One region of the Halopseudomonas litoralis genome, then DNA from elsewhere that is predicted to be linked to it. Evidence: predicted binding sites of a transcription regulator. Region 1 holds the regulator's gene; the other holds the start of a gene.
What was found. Region 1 encodes LexA, which represses DNA repair genes until DNA is damaged. Its sites were predicted from a motif close to CTGTNTNNNNANACAG; they were not measured.
Positions count from the first base shown of each region.

Region 2: recN (DNA repair protein RecN) is a predicted target of LexA. The motif match lies at 5,880-5,895, and genes of this name have one in related genera.

Region 1 is NZ_LT629748.1:1,866,916-1,875,425, reverse strand. Features, by position in the region: gene BLU11_RS09095 (vWA domain-containing protein) at 1-862, shown strand, start outside; gene BLU11_RS09090 (DUF1653 domain-containing protein) at 1,280-1,498, shown strand; gene topA (type I DNA topoisomerase) at 1,600-4,236, shown strand; gene BLU11_RS09080 (DUF6586 family protein) at 4,248-4,757, shown strand; gene BLU11_RS09075 (hypothetical protein) at 4,821-5,060, shown strand; gene BLU11_RS09070 (SulA-like leucine-rich domain-containing protein) at 5,120-5,635, opposite strand; gene lexA (transcriptional repressor LexA) at 5,647-6,258, opposite strand; gene BLU11_RS09060 (TetR/AcrR family transcriptional regulator) at 6,432-7,115, shown strand; gene BLU11_RS09055 (L,D-transpeptidase) at 7,204-7,686, shown strand; gene nagZ (beta-N-acetylhexosaminidase) at 7,725-8,510, shown strand, end outside.
Region 2 is NZ_LT629748.1:25,193-33,702, reverse strand. Features, by position in the region: gene BLU11_RS00160 (NADH:flavin oxidoreductase) at 1-792, opposite strand, end outside; gene dapB (4-hydroxy-tetrahydrodipicolinate reductase) at 1,060-1,866, opposite strand; gene dnaJ (molecular chaperone DnaJ) at 1,878-3,017, opposite strand; gene dnaK (molecular chaperone DnaK) at 3,139-5,064, opposite strand; gene grpE (nucleotide exchange factor GrpE) at 5,154-5,735, opposite strand; gene recN (DNA repair protein RecN) at 5,922-7,598, shown strand; gene fur (ferric iron uptake transcriptional regulator) at 7,660-8,064, opposite strand; partial or broken gene BLU11_RS00125 (outer membrane protein assembly factor BamE) at 8,159-8,510, shown strand, end outside.

The DNA.
Region 1 (8,510 bases):
TCTGGACAAGCTGATCGAGGAATTCAAGAAGCGCCTCGAAGAGCAGAAGGAGCGCCACGCCGGTGGTAACAAATGGATTGGCACCGGTGGTACCAGCCCCTTTGGTTCCGGTGGCTATAACCCTATGGGCGTCCGGGTCGGTGATGCTGGCAAGCGCCAGGGGCGTGCGGCCAAGGTGTGGGAGCAGCGCGAGTACAAGAATCTGGATGATCAGGTCGAGCTGGGTACGCGCAACATCAAGGTGGCCTTGCGGCGACTGCGCAAGTTTGCCCGTTCCGGTGCGGCGGATGAGCTGGACATTGACGGCACCATTGACCACACGGCACGTGACGGTGGTCTGCTGAATATCCAGATGCGTCCGGAGCGACGCAATGCGGTGAAGTTGCTGCTGTTGTTCGATATCGGTGGCTCGATGGATGCGCACATCAAGGTCTGCGAGGAGTTGTTTTCCGCCTGCCGCACCGAGTTCAAGCATCTGGAATACTTCTATTTCCATAACTGCATTTATGAATCAGTCTGGAAGGACAATATGCGCCGCACCAATGAGCGCATGTCGACCATGGACCTGCTGCACAAGTACGGTGCCGACTATAAGGTGGTGGTGGTGGGCGACGCAGCCATGGCGCCCTACGAGATCACTCAACCCGGTGGCAGCGTCGAGCACTGGAATGAGGAGGCTGGTCACGTCTGGATCACGCGCCTGCGCGAGAAATACCCGAAGATGATCTGGATCAACCCCTACCCGAAGGACGCCTGGGGCTACACCACCTCAACCCGCATCATTCAGGATCTGATGGAGGAGCATATGTATCCTCTGACGTTGGCGGGTCTTGAGGAGGGAATGCGGTATCTGTCCAAATAAATGATAGCTCTGGTGGTTGTGCCGAGTGCTGGTATGTTGTGCAGGGACTGCATTTGGGGGCTGGCCTTGGCGGACACGCCGTGAATACATCCCTGTAGGCTCATTGATGCCATCCATGGCATCAAACGGTCCGCCAAGACCAGCCCCCAAACGCTGCCGGAAAGTGTGAAGTGGCTGCAAGAGACCCTTGAAGAGCTGGGTTCAAGGATCTGGGTAAAGTTTTCCTGCAGCAGCTACATTGATCGCTGACAGTATTTGCCGGTCGGGTCAGGCGGACCGTCGTGTCGCCATGGATGGCGACCGCGAGCCTACAGGGAAGTATTTACGGCGTGTCCGCCTGACCCGACCGGCAAATGCAGTCTTGCACGTAAGCCCCCAGCCCCCACCCAACCACCACCAAATATGCAGAGACCCACCATGACAATAAAGCCAGGCCGCTACCGCCACTATAAAGGCAAGGACTACCAGATAATCGACATTGCGCGACATTCCGAAACCGACGAACGGCTGGTGGTCTATCGTACCTTGTATGGTGACTGTGACCTCTGGGTGCGGCCGCTGGAGATGTTTACTGAAGAGGTGGTCGTGGACGGCAAAGCACTTCCACGCTTTACCTTTATCAGCGAAGACGTGTAGGCTCTGGCCCTCCAGACCGCCTGCACCCCTTGTCAGGCACTGTTGGCGCCTCGCCCCATCGGGGGCAGGCCGATTTGATTGATTGAGGAATATTGTTACCCATGGGAAAAGCACTGGTCATTGTGGAGTCACCAGCCAAGGCCAAGACGATCAACAAGTATCTTGGCAATGACTTCGTGGTGAAGTCGAGTATCGGACACATCCGCGATCTGCCCACCAGCGGCAGCAGCAAGACCGAGAGCAAGCCCAAGGGGACGCGCAAAGCCGCATCTGCGCCGGAAGTCGACAAACAGACCAAGGCCAGAATGCAGCTGGTCAATCGTATGGGCGTAGATCCCGAAAACGATTGGAAAGCGCATTACGAAATCCTGCCCGGCAAGGAAAAGGTCATCGACGAACTGCGTCGGCTGGCCAAGGAAGCCGACACCATCTATCTCGCAACGGATTTGGACCGCGAAGGGGAAGCCATAGCATGGCACCTGCGGGAATCCATTGGTGGCGACGATAGCCGCTACCGGCGTGTGGTGTTCAACGAGATTACCAAGAAGGCCATTCAGGAAGCCTTCTCCCAGCCGGGCGAGCTGGATATGAACCGGGTCAATGCGCAGCAGGCGCGTCGTTTCCTGGATCGCGTGGTGGGTTACATGGTATCCCCGTTGCTGTGGCAGAAGGTTGCCCGTGGCCTGTCCGCGGGTCGTGTACAGTCGGTCGCAGTCAAATTGATCGTTGATCGTGAGCGCGAGATCCGTGCCTTCATTCCGGAAGAATTCTGGGAAGTCCATGCCAACCTGAACACGCCGAAAAGCGAGTCCGTACGCTTTGAAGTGGTCAAGGAAAATGGCGAGACCTTTCGTCCGCTGAACAAGCAGCAGACCGACAAGGCGCTGGAGCAACTGCAAAGCTCAGGTTACAAGGTGGTCAAGCGTGACGCTCGGCCCACCAGCACCAAGCCCGGCGCTCCCTTCATTACCTCCACGTTGCAGCAGGCCGCCAGTACGCGCCTGGGCTTCAGCGTGAAGAAAACCATGATGATGGCTCAGCGACTGTATGAAGCGGGCTATATCACCTATATGCGGACCGACTCGACCTTTCTCTCGGCCGATGCGGTGAGCATGGCGCGGGATTATATAGAGAAGAATTTTGGTGCCCAATATTTGCCTGAGACACCGAACGTCTATGGCAGCAAAGCCAATGCCCAGGAGGCGCACGAAGCGATTCGTCCCTCCGATGCGAAGCTCAAATCCACCGAGCTCAAGGGCATGGAGCGCGACGCCGAGCGTCTGTATGAGCTGATCTGGCGTCAGTTTGTGGCGTGCCAGATGCCGCCGGCCAAATACCTGTCCACCACCATTACAGTGCAGGCGGGTGATTTCGAACTGCGTGCGCGTGGGCGTATTCTGCAGTTTGACGGTTTCACCAAGGTGCTGCCGCCGCTGGGCAAGGGCGGTGAGGACGAAGTGCTGCCTGATATGCAGGTGGACAATGTCCTCGAACTGATCAAGCTGGATCCCAAACAGCACTTCACCAAGCCGCCGGCGCGTTACTCCGAAGCCAGCTTGGTCAAGGAGTTGGAGAAGCGTGGAATTGGCCGTCCTTCGACCTATGCATCGATTATCTCCACCATCCAGGAGCGCGGCTACGTCGCCTTGAACAATCGGCGTTTCTATGCCGAAAAGATGGGCGATATCGTTATCGAGCGGCTGAATGAAAGCTTCCCCAATCTGATGGATTACAGCTTCACTGCGCGCATGGAAGAGTCGCTCGATGATGTTGCCCATGGTGAGGTGGTGTGGAAGCAGGTGCTGGACAAGTTCTACGCTGACTTCAGTCTCAAGCTCAAGGCGGCCAGCGCCGCGGATCCAGGGCAGGGCATGCGCAGCAACCTGCCGACACCAACGGATATTCCTTGTGTTGAATGCGGTCGGCCGATGATGATCCGCACGGCCTCCACCGGCGTTTTTCTGGGGTGCTCGGGCTATGCGCTGCCACCCAAGGAGCGTTGCAAGGCCACAGTGAACCTGGTGCCTGGTAACGAAGTGGCGGCGGATGATGACGAAGGCGAGTCGCGAATATTGCGCGCCAAGCGCCGGTGTCCGATCTGCGCCACGGCGATGGACAGCTATCTGGTCGATGAGCAGCGCAAGCTGCACGTGTGTGGTAACAACCCTGATTGCAGCGGCTTCGAAGTGGAGCAGGGCCAGTTCAAGATCAAGGGCTATGACGGCCCGGTGATTGAATGTGACAAATGCGGCAATGAAATGCAGCTCAAGACGGGCCGTTTCGGCAAGTACTTCGGCTGTACCAACAGTGACTGCAAGAACACCCGCAAGCTGCTGAAGAGCGGTGAGGCAGCGCCGCCGAAGATGGACCCGGTGTTGATGCCGGAGCTGCGTTGCGACAAGGTGGATGACGTCTATGTGCTGCGTGATGGCGCGTCAGGCCTGTTCCTGGCAGCCAGCCAGTTCCCGAAGAACCGGGAGACGCGTGCACCGCTGGTCAAGGAGCTGTTGCCGCATCGCGATGCGATTGATCCCAAGTACCACTTCCTGCTGGAAGCGCCGGTTGCTGACCCGGATGGCAATCCGACGGTGATTCGTTACAGCCGCAAGAGCAAGGAGCAGTACGTGCAGAGCGAAATCGAAGGCAAGCCCAGCGGCTGGCGAGCATTCCACGATGGCAAGAAATGGAATATCGATGACGCACGCAAGGGCAAGGCCAAAGCCAAGGCCAAGAGCTGAGCGGAACTGACATGGCAAATGAAGCCTATACCCGCACCAATCAGGCGCTGACGTTCGCTCGCCTGGCATTGGCGTCATGGGAGGCGTCCAGCGCCTCCACAGCGCTGGACGCCATCACCATGGCGCGTTATCACCGGGAACATACCTTGTTCCATATCTATCGCGCGGTACAGGCGTTGATCTGCGAAGTCTCGGGGCGTTACAGTCTGGCGCCCTGGGATGCGAGCGCTGTTGAGGAAACGCTGAAGGCCATCGGCGATGGACAACCCCTTAATCCGGAGTTGAGCGAGTTGGTGCTGCAAAGCGATGACAACAGCAGTTGGCTCGCTGGTACCTTGAGGGCATGGCGGCAGATGCACGTGCCCCCCGGCGCTGTACGGTCTGAACCGCTCAAGGCCGGCACATTGATTACCAGCACTGCAAGCGGGAGTGGCGATTGGGAGCTGGCTGAGGCGCGCGTGGCGATTGAGGCTCTGTCGAAATCGCTCGACCGTTATCGGGAAGGCATGCGGGAATGGTGAGCGGGCTCAGGCTGCAGCCGTCATTGTGGTACACTGCGCCGCTTGACTGACCAGGAGACGACAATGCCTTCACCCTTTCTCGAGATCATAGAGCTTGCCGACGGTACGGTTGCCTTGCGCCGTCCGGACGAGGAGGGCACGCCGCTGTTGACCATTGAATTCTCCGAGGAAGCCAGGGATTTTCTGCAGGGCAACTACGTGGAAGTGGCCAAGGCGATGATCGGCGCTGGCATGCAAGTGGCGGGGCAGATCATGGAAGAAGATCCGGATCTGGATTTCGACGAGCACCGCGTGCTGCACTGAGCTGGCCAGGGCCGGGCAGTAAGCCCGGCTGCGGACTCCTGCTAAGCCCTGAAAGACTATTACGCCCGCCCATGTTGTGCTGAAGCAGATCCTGCATTTTCCATGCGAATGTTCAGGCTGGCGCAGTGGCCTGAGCGTGCGGCCATTTCCAATCGTTGACCAAGCCCCGTCGACGTGGGCAGCCAGCTGACCACAGCATGGCTGTAACCCAGTCGCAGAATCTCACAACACAGATCCACCACGTCCATGCCATGCTTGGGGCGAATGATAAGTATGCGCTGCGGATCCAGTCCCGCTGCTCGCAGCCACTTCTGGCTGACTGGCAATGGCGGATCAATCAATGTCAGCCAGCCGGGCATGTTGGCCTGGCTGAGGTCGCGCAGCACCGGCGCCAGCCATTGCAGGCATTGACGCGGTGCGCCATTCAGGCAGATTTCGCTGAAGCCGACATTGGCTGGTTCGCAATCGGGCATGGCGGCTGCTGGCAGGCTCTGCGCCTTCAGTCGCGATGACATCAGTGCATGATGCAGCAAATCGGGCTGTGCCGCTGAACCTCTATTTCGCGCATACTGCATGGCTTGCTCCTTCAGTGGCGAATAACACCCACACTCAAACCTTCGATGATCAGTTCCTGTTCGCGCAGATCCACTTCAATGGGCGCGAAATCAGGATTCTCTGCAATCAGTGACACCTTGCGCCCCTGCTTGTGGAAGCGCTTGACCGTCACTTCGTCGCCAATCCGTGCCACCACCACCTGGCCATTCCTGGCCTCATTGGTGCGGTGCACAGCCAGAAGGTCACCATCGAAGATGCCGATGTCCTTCATGCTCATGCCGCGAACGCGCAGCAGGTAATCGGCCCGAGGGCTGAAGAAAGCAGGGCTGATGCGGCAGTGATCTTCGATGTTTTCCACTGCCAGAATGGGAGCCCCTGCTGCCACCTGGCCGATGATCGGCAATGCATCCTGCTGCGCTTGCTCGCCACTGTCGGCGGGCAAGCGAATGCCCCGCGAGGCGCCGGGGATCATTTCAATGGCGCCTTTTCGTGCGAGCGCCTTGAGGTGATCCTCTGCCGCATTGGGTGAGCGAAAGCCCAGCTCCTTGGCTATATCCACGCGCGTTGGCGGATAGCCGTTGGTGTTCATGTGGTCCTTGATAAAGGTCAGGACCTGCTGTTGCCGTGCCGTCAGTTTCTGCATTTTTATGGCCTGTGTTTTTATACAGTCCCTGTGATTATATACAGTTCGATAAAGAGGGCAAGCTGGTTTCCGCATTTGCAGAAGGAGGCGGCTATGGTAAAAGGATGGAGTTGACAGCGGTGGTGTTTGAAACGTATGTTTCAAACATATGTTCCCAGGCGTCGGAGTACTCAGTGGCACAGTCAGAAACAGTTGAGCGCATCCTCGATGCTGCGGAGCAGTTGTTTGCGGAGAAAGGTTTTGCAGAAACCTCGTTGCGGCTGATCACCAGCAAGGCGGGGGTCAACCTGGCGGCGGTGAACTATCATTTCGGTTCCAAGAAATCGCTGATCCAAGCGGTGTTCACCCGCTTTCTCAATCCCTTCGTCAGCAGCCTGGAGCAGGAGCTTGACCGTAACGCTGAGGCCGGTAATCCGGATCAGAGCCTGGAATCCCTGCTGGAAATGCTGGTGCGGCTGGTGTTGGCGGTAAAACCGCGCAGCGGGCATGACCTGTCTACCTTCATGCGCCTGCTGGGGCTGGCTTTCAGTCAGAGTCAGGGGCATCTGCGCAAGTACCTTGCAGAGGTCTACGGTAAGGTGTTCAAGCGCTATATGGAGTTGGTGGTGCGCAGTTCACCCGAGTTGCCCGCGGATGTGTTGTTCTGGCGGGTTCATTTCATGCTGGGCAGTGCGGCTTTCACCCTGTCGAGCATGAAGGCGCTTAAGGCCATCGTGGAGGCCGAATACGGTGCGCGGGCCGGTACAGAGGAAGTGCTGCGCCAGATGGTGCCCTTCCTGGCCGCAGGCATGCGTGCCGGCAGCTCTATTCCGGGTGACGCAGGCACGCATCCGAGCAGCGTGCTGGAACCTGTATAGCGCGGAATAATCGCCTTTCTGCCTTCGTCTGGGGCTTACCTGCGGGCCTGGGATCCGTTATCGTGTGCTCTTTGCAGTGGAGCTGAGCATGCGGCTTGACCTGATCCATATATCCCTTGAACAACAGATGCTGACCGGCTTCAATGCGGGTCGGCTGCTGTGCAGCTATCCGGTGTCCACCGCTAAGAACGGTGCTGGCGAGCTCAATGGCAGTGGCTGCACGCCACGTGGGCGGCATCGGGTACGCGCACGTATTGGTGAAGGTCAGCCGCTGGGTGCGGTCTTCATCGGCCGGCGGCCCACCGGCGAGGTCTGGTCATCTGAGCTGGCTGAAGCCCAGCCGCAGCGGGACTGGATCCTGACGCGCATCCTATGGCTCTGTGGTGAAGAGGTTGGCGTCAATCGCGGCGCTGATAGTGACTCACAGCGCCGCTACATCTATCTGCATGGCACAGGCGACGATCAACTCATGGGCACGCCCTTGTCCCATGGCTGCGTGCGTCTGCGCAATCCCGACATGCTGGCACTGTTTGACATGACACCGGCAGGTTGCCCGGTGATCATCGAATAACCCCATTCAGGAGTATTTCATTGAAGCAAGGCACATTGATGCTGGATCTGGCCGGCACCTGGCTGACCCCGGAAGATCGCCAGTTATTGAGGCAACCGGAAGTGGGCGGGATGATTCTGTTTGCCCGCAATACCGAGACTCCGGCCCAGGTGCGTGAGCTGGTACGCAGCATTCGTACGGTACGCCCGGAGATGCTGATTGCGATCGATCAGGAAGGTGGTCGCGTGCAGCGGCTGCGTCGTGATGTGCTGCGCCTGCCCGCGCTTGGCCGTATTGCCGACTGCGCCTCAGCGGATGCCGGGGTGCTGGCCGAGGGGGCTGCCTGGTTGATGGCGACCGAAATGCTGGCCTGCGGTATCGATATCAGCTTTGCGCCGGTACTCGATCTCGATCACGGTCGCAGCCAGGTGATTGGTGACCGTTCGCTGGGCGGTGATCCGCAGCAGGTCATCCAGCTTGCCGAGGCTTATATACGCGGCCTGCATCTGGCCGGCATGGCGGCGACCGGCAAGCATTTCCCGGGGCATGGCTGGGCGGAGGCTGATTCGCATACCGATCTGCCGGTGGACTCGCGCAGCGAGGCGAGCATACGCGAGTCCGACCTCAAGCCCTTTGCTGCGCTGGCAACTATGCTGGATGGCATCATGCCGGCGCATGTGGTCTATCCGGCGGTGGACGGTCTGCCGGCGGGTTTCTCACACCGCTGGCTGCAGGACATTCTGCGCGCCGAGCTGGGCTTCCGGGGCGTGATCTTCAGTGATGACCTGACCATGGCCGGTGCGCATGTGGTAGGAGGTATGGCCGAGCGGGTGGATGCTGCGCTG
Region 2 (8,510 bases), 1.8 Mb from region 1:
CATACCGGCACTCAGCACCAGCAGATGTGCGCCCTCGGCCTCCAACTCACGGGCAATCGCCACGCCATCCTCAATGCTGTTACCGCCGCGCACACCATCGGTAATACTGTACTTGCAGATCACCGCCAGTTCCTCACCCACCGCCTCAAGTACCTGACGCAGTACCTGACGAGGAAAGCGCATACGGTTGGCAAGGCTGCCGCCATACTCGTCCCGACGCTTGTTGTACAACGGTGAGATGAACTGACTGAGCAGATAACCATGGCCCATATGGATCTCGACCGCGTCGAAACCTGCCTCCCTGGCCAGCCTGGCACCCGCCGCAAAATCCGCTGCCACCCGTCGCATGTCCGCCAGGCTCATCTCGCGCTTGAGATATTGCCCACTCATCAGACCGATCTTGTTGAAGCCGCCACTGGCCGACAGCGGCCGCCCTTCCGGTCTCTTGGTAAACGTGAAACAACCGCCATGGGTAATCTGCGCCGATACCGCACCACCTTCTGCGTGCACGGCGTCCGTCAGGGCACGCAGATGGGGCAATGTGGCACTATCCAGAAGAATCTGATTGGGAAGAGTACAGCCGTCAGAGCTGACAGCGCAGTAGGCTACCGTCGTCAGCCCCACGCCTCCGGCAGCCATCCCGGCATGAAACCGCACCAGTTGCCGGGACGGCACCCCATCAGGCGACATGCCCTCGTTGGTGGCGGCTTTGATGAAGCGGTTACGCAGCGTCAATGGACCGATGGTGAAAGGGCTAAAGGCCTGGGGTAATTGTTGTTCGATGCCTGCCATAGTGATCTCCGAGGCGAATGGACCGGCAACCGCATCGCACCTGTCCAGTAGCAACGGCTCGACTTGAACTGCCCGGCGTCAATGGCACGATTCTGGAAAGTCCCCTGTGAGCTGACATCGTCTGATCAGACGAGTAGGGAAACTTTTGACCCGGGCTTACCGAGCCATGATCAGCAACAGAGCGGGCTATCATCAACCAAAATGAGCAAAAAAACCCCGGCGCAGTGACCTGCCCGGGGTTTCTCTTTGCGTCACACAATCAGTCAATCAGTCTCGCAGTGACAGCACATCCTGCATATCAAACAAACCGCTTTTGCGCTCGCCCAGCCAGATCGCCGAACGTACCGCGCCCTTGGCAAAGGTCATGCGGCTGGAGGCTTTGTGGGTTATCTCGACGCGCTCGCCTTCGGTGGCAAACAGCACGGTGTGATCGCCCACCACATCGCCGGCACGCACGGTGGCAAAACCTATTGTTTCGCGATCACGTGCGCCGGTCTGGCCCTCGCGACCGTACACCGCAACCTTCTGCAGATCACGACCCAGCGCATCGGCAACCACTTCACCCATGCGCAGCGCAGTACCGGACGGTGCATCGACCTTGTGTCGGTGGTGGGCTTCAATGATCTCGATATCCGCCTCATCACCCATGACCCGAGCAGCCATATCCAGCAGCTTGAGGGTCAGGTTGACGCCCACACTGAAGTTAGGCGCAAACACCACGGGCACCTGCTCGGCAGCCTTGGCAATCAACTGCTTCTCCTCTTCAGAGAAGCCGGTAGTACCGATTACCAGTGCCTTGCCCGCCGCGCGGCAGGCCTCAAGGTTGGCCAGGGTACTGGTGGGATGAGTGAAGTCGATCAGCACATCAAAGTCACCCAGCACCTCGTGCAGATCACCGACGATAGTGACGCCCAGCTTGCCCAGGCCCGCCAGCTCACCGGCGTCAGCACCGATCAAGCTGCTTTCCGGACGCTCGATTGCCGCCGTCAGGCTGGCTCCTTCTGCTTGCTGGATGGCCTCGATCAACGTCTTACCCATCCGCCCGGCTGCGCCGATCACCGCTACTCTTTTCATGCTTGCCCCGGTCAGAACTTCATGTCTTCAAAGAAATTTTTAACACCTTCGAACCAGCTTTTGGCCCGCGGCGACTGATTACTGCCTTCGGCCTGCAGCGTATCACGCAGCTCGCCCAGCAGCTCGCGCTGACGCTTGGTCAGGTTGACTGGCGTTTCCACAGAAACGCGGCACAGCAGATCACCGGCAGAGCCACCACGCACCGGCACCACGCCTTTGCCCCGCAAGCGGAACAACTTGCCGGTCTGAGTGCCCTCGGGGATTTTCAGCTTGACCCGACCATCGAGCGTCGGTACTTCCAGATCACCACCCAGCGCAGCGTCAGCAAAGTTGATCGGTACTTCGCAATACAGATTCTTGCCGTCGCGCTGGAACAGCTTGTGCTCACGCACCGAGACCACTACATACAGATCACCGGACGGCCCACCATTGACGCCAGCCTCACCTTCGCCGGACAAACGAATGCGATCACCAGTATCCACTCCGGCCGGCACCTTGACCGACAGAGTCTTGTGTTCTTCAACCCGGCCCTGACCATGACAATCCTTGCACGGATCGCTGATCATCTGCCCTGTGCCATGACAGCGCGGACAGGTCTGTTGCACCGAGAAGAAGCCCTGCTGCATACGCACCTGACCGTGGCCACCACAGGTGGTGCAGGTTACCGGGCTGGTGCCCTTCTTGGCGCCACTGCCATCACAGGTCTTGCAACCGACCAGTGTCGGGACACGAATGGTGACCGAGGTGCCGCGAACGGCCTCTTCGAGGTCCAGCTCCAGGGTATAACGCAGGTCACTGCCGCGCTGCACACTCGAGCGGCCACGCCCACCACCGCCGCCACCGAAAATGTCACCGAACACGTCACCGAAGATGTCGGAGAAGTTTCCACCGCCACCGAAGCCCCCGGCACCGGCGCCCATGTTCGGGTCCACACCGGCGTGGCCATACTGATCGTAAGCCGCACGCTTGTTGGCGTCGGTAAGAACCTCATAGGCCTCGTTGGCCTCCTTGAATTTCTCTTCCGCCTCCGCGTCATCTGGATTACGGTCCGGGTGAAACTTCATTGCCAGCCGGCGATAGGCCTTTTTCAGCTCGGCTTCACTGGCGCCGCGCTCCACGCCCAGCACTTCATAATAATCACGCTTGGCCATAAATCCTGTTTCCTTTAGAAAGCCTTACGGCACAAACAGCAACGCGGGAATAGCTCCCGCGTTGCCTTGCCACGTAGTGTATCGGGCCTCAGGCAAGGCCCGACGCCCGATCACGCAAGGACTACTTGTTGTTGTCCTTGACCTCTTCGAACTCGGCATCCACAACGTCGTCGCTATCGGCGCCGGTATTGCTGGCGTCTTCCTGTGCGCCGCCCTGCTCCGCCTGAGCCTGCTCGGCGTACATCTTCTGCACCATGGGACCGGAAGCCTCGGACAGCGCATTGATCTTGGCTTCGATGTCAGCCTTGTCATCACCCTTGATGGCCTGCTCCAGATCTGCCAGTGCCGTCTCGATGGCGGATTTCTCTTCCTCGGTAGCCTTGTCACCCGCCTCGGTCAAGGTCTTGCGTGTCGCGTGAACCAGCTGATCACCCTGGTTGCGGATGTTCACCAGCTCCTCGAACTTGCGATCTTCCTCGGCATTGGCCTCGGCATCGCGCACCATCTGTTCGATCTCTTCATCGCTCAGACCGGAAGAGGCCTTGATGATGATCGACTGCTGCTTGCCAGTAGCCTTGTCTTTGGCGGACACGTTGAGGATACCGTTGGCGTCGATGTCGAAGCTGACTTCGATCTGCGGTACCCCGCGCTGCGCCGGCGGAATGTCGGCCAGGTCGAAACGGCCCAGCGACTTGTTCTGCGACGCCTGCTTGCGCTCACCCTGCAGCACGTGAATGGTCACGGCAGTCTGGTTGTCGTCAGCGGTCGAGAACACCTGCGACTTTTTGGTCGGGATGGTGGTGTTCTTCTCGATCAGCGCAGTCATCACGCCACCCATGGTTTCGATACCCAGCGACAGCGGGGAAACGTCCAGCAGCAGCACGTCCTTCACGTCACCAGCCAGTACCGCACCCTGGATTGCTGCGCCCACGGCAACAGCTTCATCCGGGTTAACGTCCTTGCGCGGTTCCTTGCCGAAAAATTCGGCAACAGTCTTCTGGACCAGCGGCATGCGGGTCTGACCACCGACCAGGATCACTTCATTGATCTCGGACACATCCAGACCAGCATCCTTCATGGCCACACGGCACGGCTCGATGCTGCGCTTGACCAGCTCTTCAACCAGCGACTCCAGCTTGGAGCGGGTCACCTTGACCTGCAGGTGCTTGGGACCAGTGGCATCAGCCGTGATGTACGGCAGGTTGACGTCGGTCTGCTGGGCCGAAGACAACTCGATCTTGGCTTTCTCGGCCGCTTCCTTCAGGCGCTGCAGGGCCAGCGGATCGTTGTGCAGGTCAACGCCGTTTTCCTTCTTGAATTCATCCGCCAGATAGTCGATCAGGCGCATGTCGAAGTCTTCACCACCGAGGAAGGTGTCACCGTTGGTGGCCAGTACTTCGAACTGGTGCTCACCATCAACTTCGGCAATCTCGATCACCGATACGTCGAACGTACCACCACCCAGGTCATATACGACCACAGTGGAGTCGCCACGGGCCTTGTCCATGCCATAGGCCAGCGCAGCTGCAGTCGGCTCGTTGATGATCCGCTTGACGTCCAGACCGGCGATGCGACCGGCATCCTTGGTAGCCTGACGCTGACTGTCGTTGAAGTACGCAGGCACGGTGATCACCGCTTCAGTGACCGCCTCGCCCAGGTAATCTTCAGCGGTTTTCTTCATTTTCTTCAGGACTTCCGCAGACACCTGCGGCGGCGCCATTTTTTCGCCCTTGGCTTCTACCCAGGCATCACCATTGTCAGCCTTGATGATCTTGTAGGGCACCAGCTTGATGTCCTTCTGCACGACGTCTTCGTCGAAGCGGCGACCGATCAGACGCTTAACGGCGTTCAGGGTGTTCTGCGGGTTGGTAACCGACTGACGCTTGGCGGACATACCGACCAGCGTTTCGCCATCATTGGTGTAGGCAACGATGGACGGCGTGGTGCGACCGCCTTCAGCGTTCTCGATAACCTTGGCTACGCCATTTTCCATAACCGCGACGCAGGAGTTGGTAGTCCCCAGGTCGATACCGATAATTTTACCCATGTGTCATTCTCCGAATATGCTGGCCGCGAACTCGTCAGCGGCACTGTTTAATCTGTCTGGACTCTAGATGGGGTCGAAAAAAGCTGATTTCAAGCCTTTTCGTCAATCGACCCGGCGGCACTGCCAACGCCCGCCTTGCTCACCACCACCATCGCCGGACGCAGCAGGCGACCGCTGATGGTGTAGCCTTTCTGGAACACCTTGATCACGGTGTTGGGCTCGACGTTGTCGCGCTCTTCCATGGTCATTGCCTGGTGCAATTCCGGGTTGAAGGGCTCGCCATGCGGATCCACCGCTACCACCTGATAGCGTGCCAGGGTGTCGCCGAACAACTTCAGCGTCAGCTCCATGCCATCACGCATCGGCTTGATCGCTGGGTCTTCGCCATTGGACAATTCGAGGCCGCGCTCCAGACTATCGACCACGGCCAGCAGATCATTGGCAAAACGTTCCAGAGCGAACTTGTGCGCCTTCTCCACTTCCTGCTCGGCGCGGCGGCGGGCATTCTGCACATCAGCAGCAGCACGCAACGCCTGATCCTGCGCGGTAGCCAGCTGCTCTTCCAGGCTGGCAATCCGCGCCACCAGATCTTCTTCAACGGCGACCGTCCCCTGCGCCTGATCGGCTGCGGACTCCTCGTCCTGCAGCTCCTGTCTCGGTTCGTCCACCATGTATATCTCCTGTCTGACAAAAAAGGCGACACGGCCCAGAGGCCGGATTGATCTTCACTGGTCCCTATATGGGGCTTCACTTTCCAGGTTCAAGGGCATTTTTTCGGCGGCTATAAAGGGGGGTTGTAGAACAACACACCACTACTGTATAAATAACCAGAACAACAAACTGCGGAGAACGACGCCATGCTGGTGCACCTGGCGGTTAACAATTACGCGATTGTCGATCATCTCGAGCTGGAACTGGACCGGGGCATGTCGGTTATCACCGGCGAAACCGGGGCCGGCAAATCCATCATGCTCGACGCCCTGGCATTGACCCTGGGCGATCGCGCCGACAGTGGTGCGGTGCGGCCGGGCGCCGACAAGGCGGACATTCTCGCTACCTTCGATATCAGCGACATTCCCGAAGCCGCGCAATGGCTGAGCCAGCGTGATCTGGCCAACGATGAAGCACAGGTGATCCTGCGCCGCGTGGTCACTGCCGAGGGTCGCTCGCGGGGCTATATCAACGGCAGCCCCTGCCCCCAGAAGGACCTCAAGGCACTGGGCGAGATGCTGATCGATATCCACAGCCAGCACGAACACCAGTCGCTGCTGAAAACCGACACCCACCGCCGACTACTGGACGAGTACGCGGGGGCCGGCGATCTCGCCCGCCAGGTGCAACTGGCCGCCCAACGCTGCCGACAGACCGAACAGGCACTGAAACAGGCCAGCGAAACCAGTGACGAACAGAATGCCCGCGTTCAACTACTCAGCTATCAGCTGGAAGAACTCGACAACCTGAGTCTGCAGGACGGCGAACTGAATCAGCTGGAAAGTGAGCAGCGCCAGCTGGCCAACGCCGAGCTGATCATGCAGTCATGCCAGCAGATCATCAATATCTGCAGTGAAAATGACAGCGGCAGCGTGCTGCAGGCGCTGACCTCCAGTCTCAGCCGTCTGGGCGGCCTGAAAGAACATGGCCGCAGCCTGGACGAAGCGCATAACCTGCTGGCCGGCGCGCAGATTCAGGTGGAAGAAGCAGTCGGCGAACTGACCCGTTATCTCGACCACTTCGAAGCCGATCCCCAGCGCCAGCAACAGGTCGAGGAACGGCTCGGCGTGATTCATGATCTGGCACGCAAACACCGAATAAATGCCGATCAGCTGCCCATGCTGCAACAACAGCTGATCGACGAGCTGGAGAACATTCAACAGCACGGCGCTGACAAGGAGCGCCTGGCAGAAGAACTCCAGTCCTACCGCGAACACTTTCAGACGTTGGCGGGTAAATTGTCCGCCACCCGCAGCAAGGCGGCAACACGTCTGGCCAAGGCAGTTACCGGAGAGATCCAGCAGCTGGGCATGCCGGGCGGGCAGATAAAGGTCGAACTGCATCCGCTCAAATTGGACCAGTACGCCGTGCAAGGTCTGGAAAATGTGGAGTTCCTGGTCAGCGCCAACCCCGGACAGCCGGCCAAACCCCTGGCCAAGGTCGCATCCGGCGGCGAGCTGTCGCGTATCAGCCTCGGCATTCAGGTCATCACCGCGCAGACCTCACGGGTGCCGACCCTGGTATTTGACGAAGTGGATGTAGGGATTGGCGGACCGACCGCGGAGATCGTCGGCAAATTGCTGCGTCAGCTGGGCGAACGCGGCCAGGTATTGACCGTGACTCACCTGCCGCAGGTGGCGGCACAAGGGCACCAGCACCTGTTCGTGCGCAAGGATCAGAAACGCGACTCTACCCGCACCTGTATTGATCGCCTGGATCAAGAGGGCCGAGTACATGAGGTAGCACGGATGTTGGGAGGAGTTGATCTTACCGAGGAGTCTCTGGCCCATGCCCGCAAACAGCTGACGGGCAATAAGCCATGATCAGCTGACGGGTTCCCCGTCAGCTTAAACAGGCCAGGCGGATGCCCGGCCTGCCGTCATTTCAGCCTTTCTTTTTCACGTACAGGACGAGATTGTGGTCCACCATCTCGTAACCGTGCTCCTCGACGATTTCTTTCTGTCGACGCTCGATCTCGGCATCGAAGAATTCGATCACCTCACCGGTATCCACACACACCATGTGGTCGTGATGTTCGCCGTCGGCCAATTCGAATACGGCATGTCCGCCGTCGAAGTTGTGGCGCACCACCAGACCGGCCGTTTCGAACTGGGTGAGAACCCGATAAACGGTAGCCAACCCGACATCTTCACCCGCCTCCATCAGCGCCTTGTAAACATCCTCGGCACTCATGTGACGGTCTTCGGTATTGTCCAGCATCTGCAGGATCTTGACGCGCGGCAGGGTTACCTTGAGCCCTACTTTACGTAGTTCGTGATTTTCAACCATGGTCAGTTTCTCTCTCAACGCTTCGCACCGCGGGATCAGTCGGGTATGATTCAGGGCCATTCAGCCAACTCTCGATAGTGGATGTTACCACGCGATGCCAAATAGTCTGAACCGTATCCTTTGTATCCTAGTATTATGCGCCGCCGGCGGAGCCCTCACCGGCTGCGGCTTCCCGGGCGTGTACAAGATCGACGTGCAGCAGGGCAACGTCGTCACCCAGGAGATGATTGACCAACTGCGTCCCGGCATGACCACTCGCCAGGTGCGCTTCATCATGGGCACTCCGCTGCTTCAGGACACCTTCGAGCCCAATCGCTGGGATTACCTGTACAGCATGCAGGCCGGACACAACCCCCGCGAGCAGGAACGCGTCAGCCTGATGTTTGAAGATGATCAGCTGGTTGGCCTGGCTGGTGATTTCGTCCCGGGCACCAGCCGTGACGAAG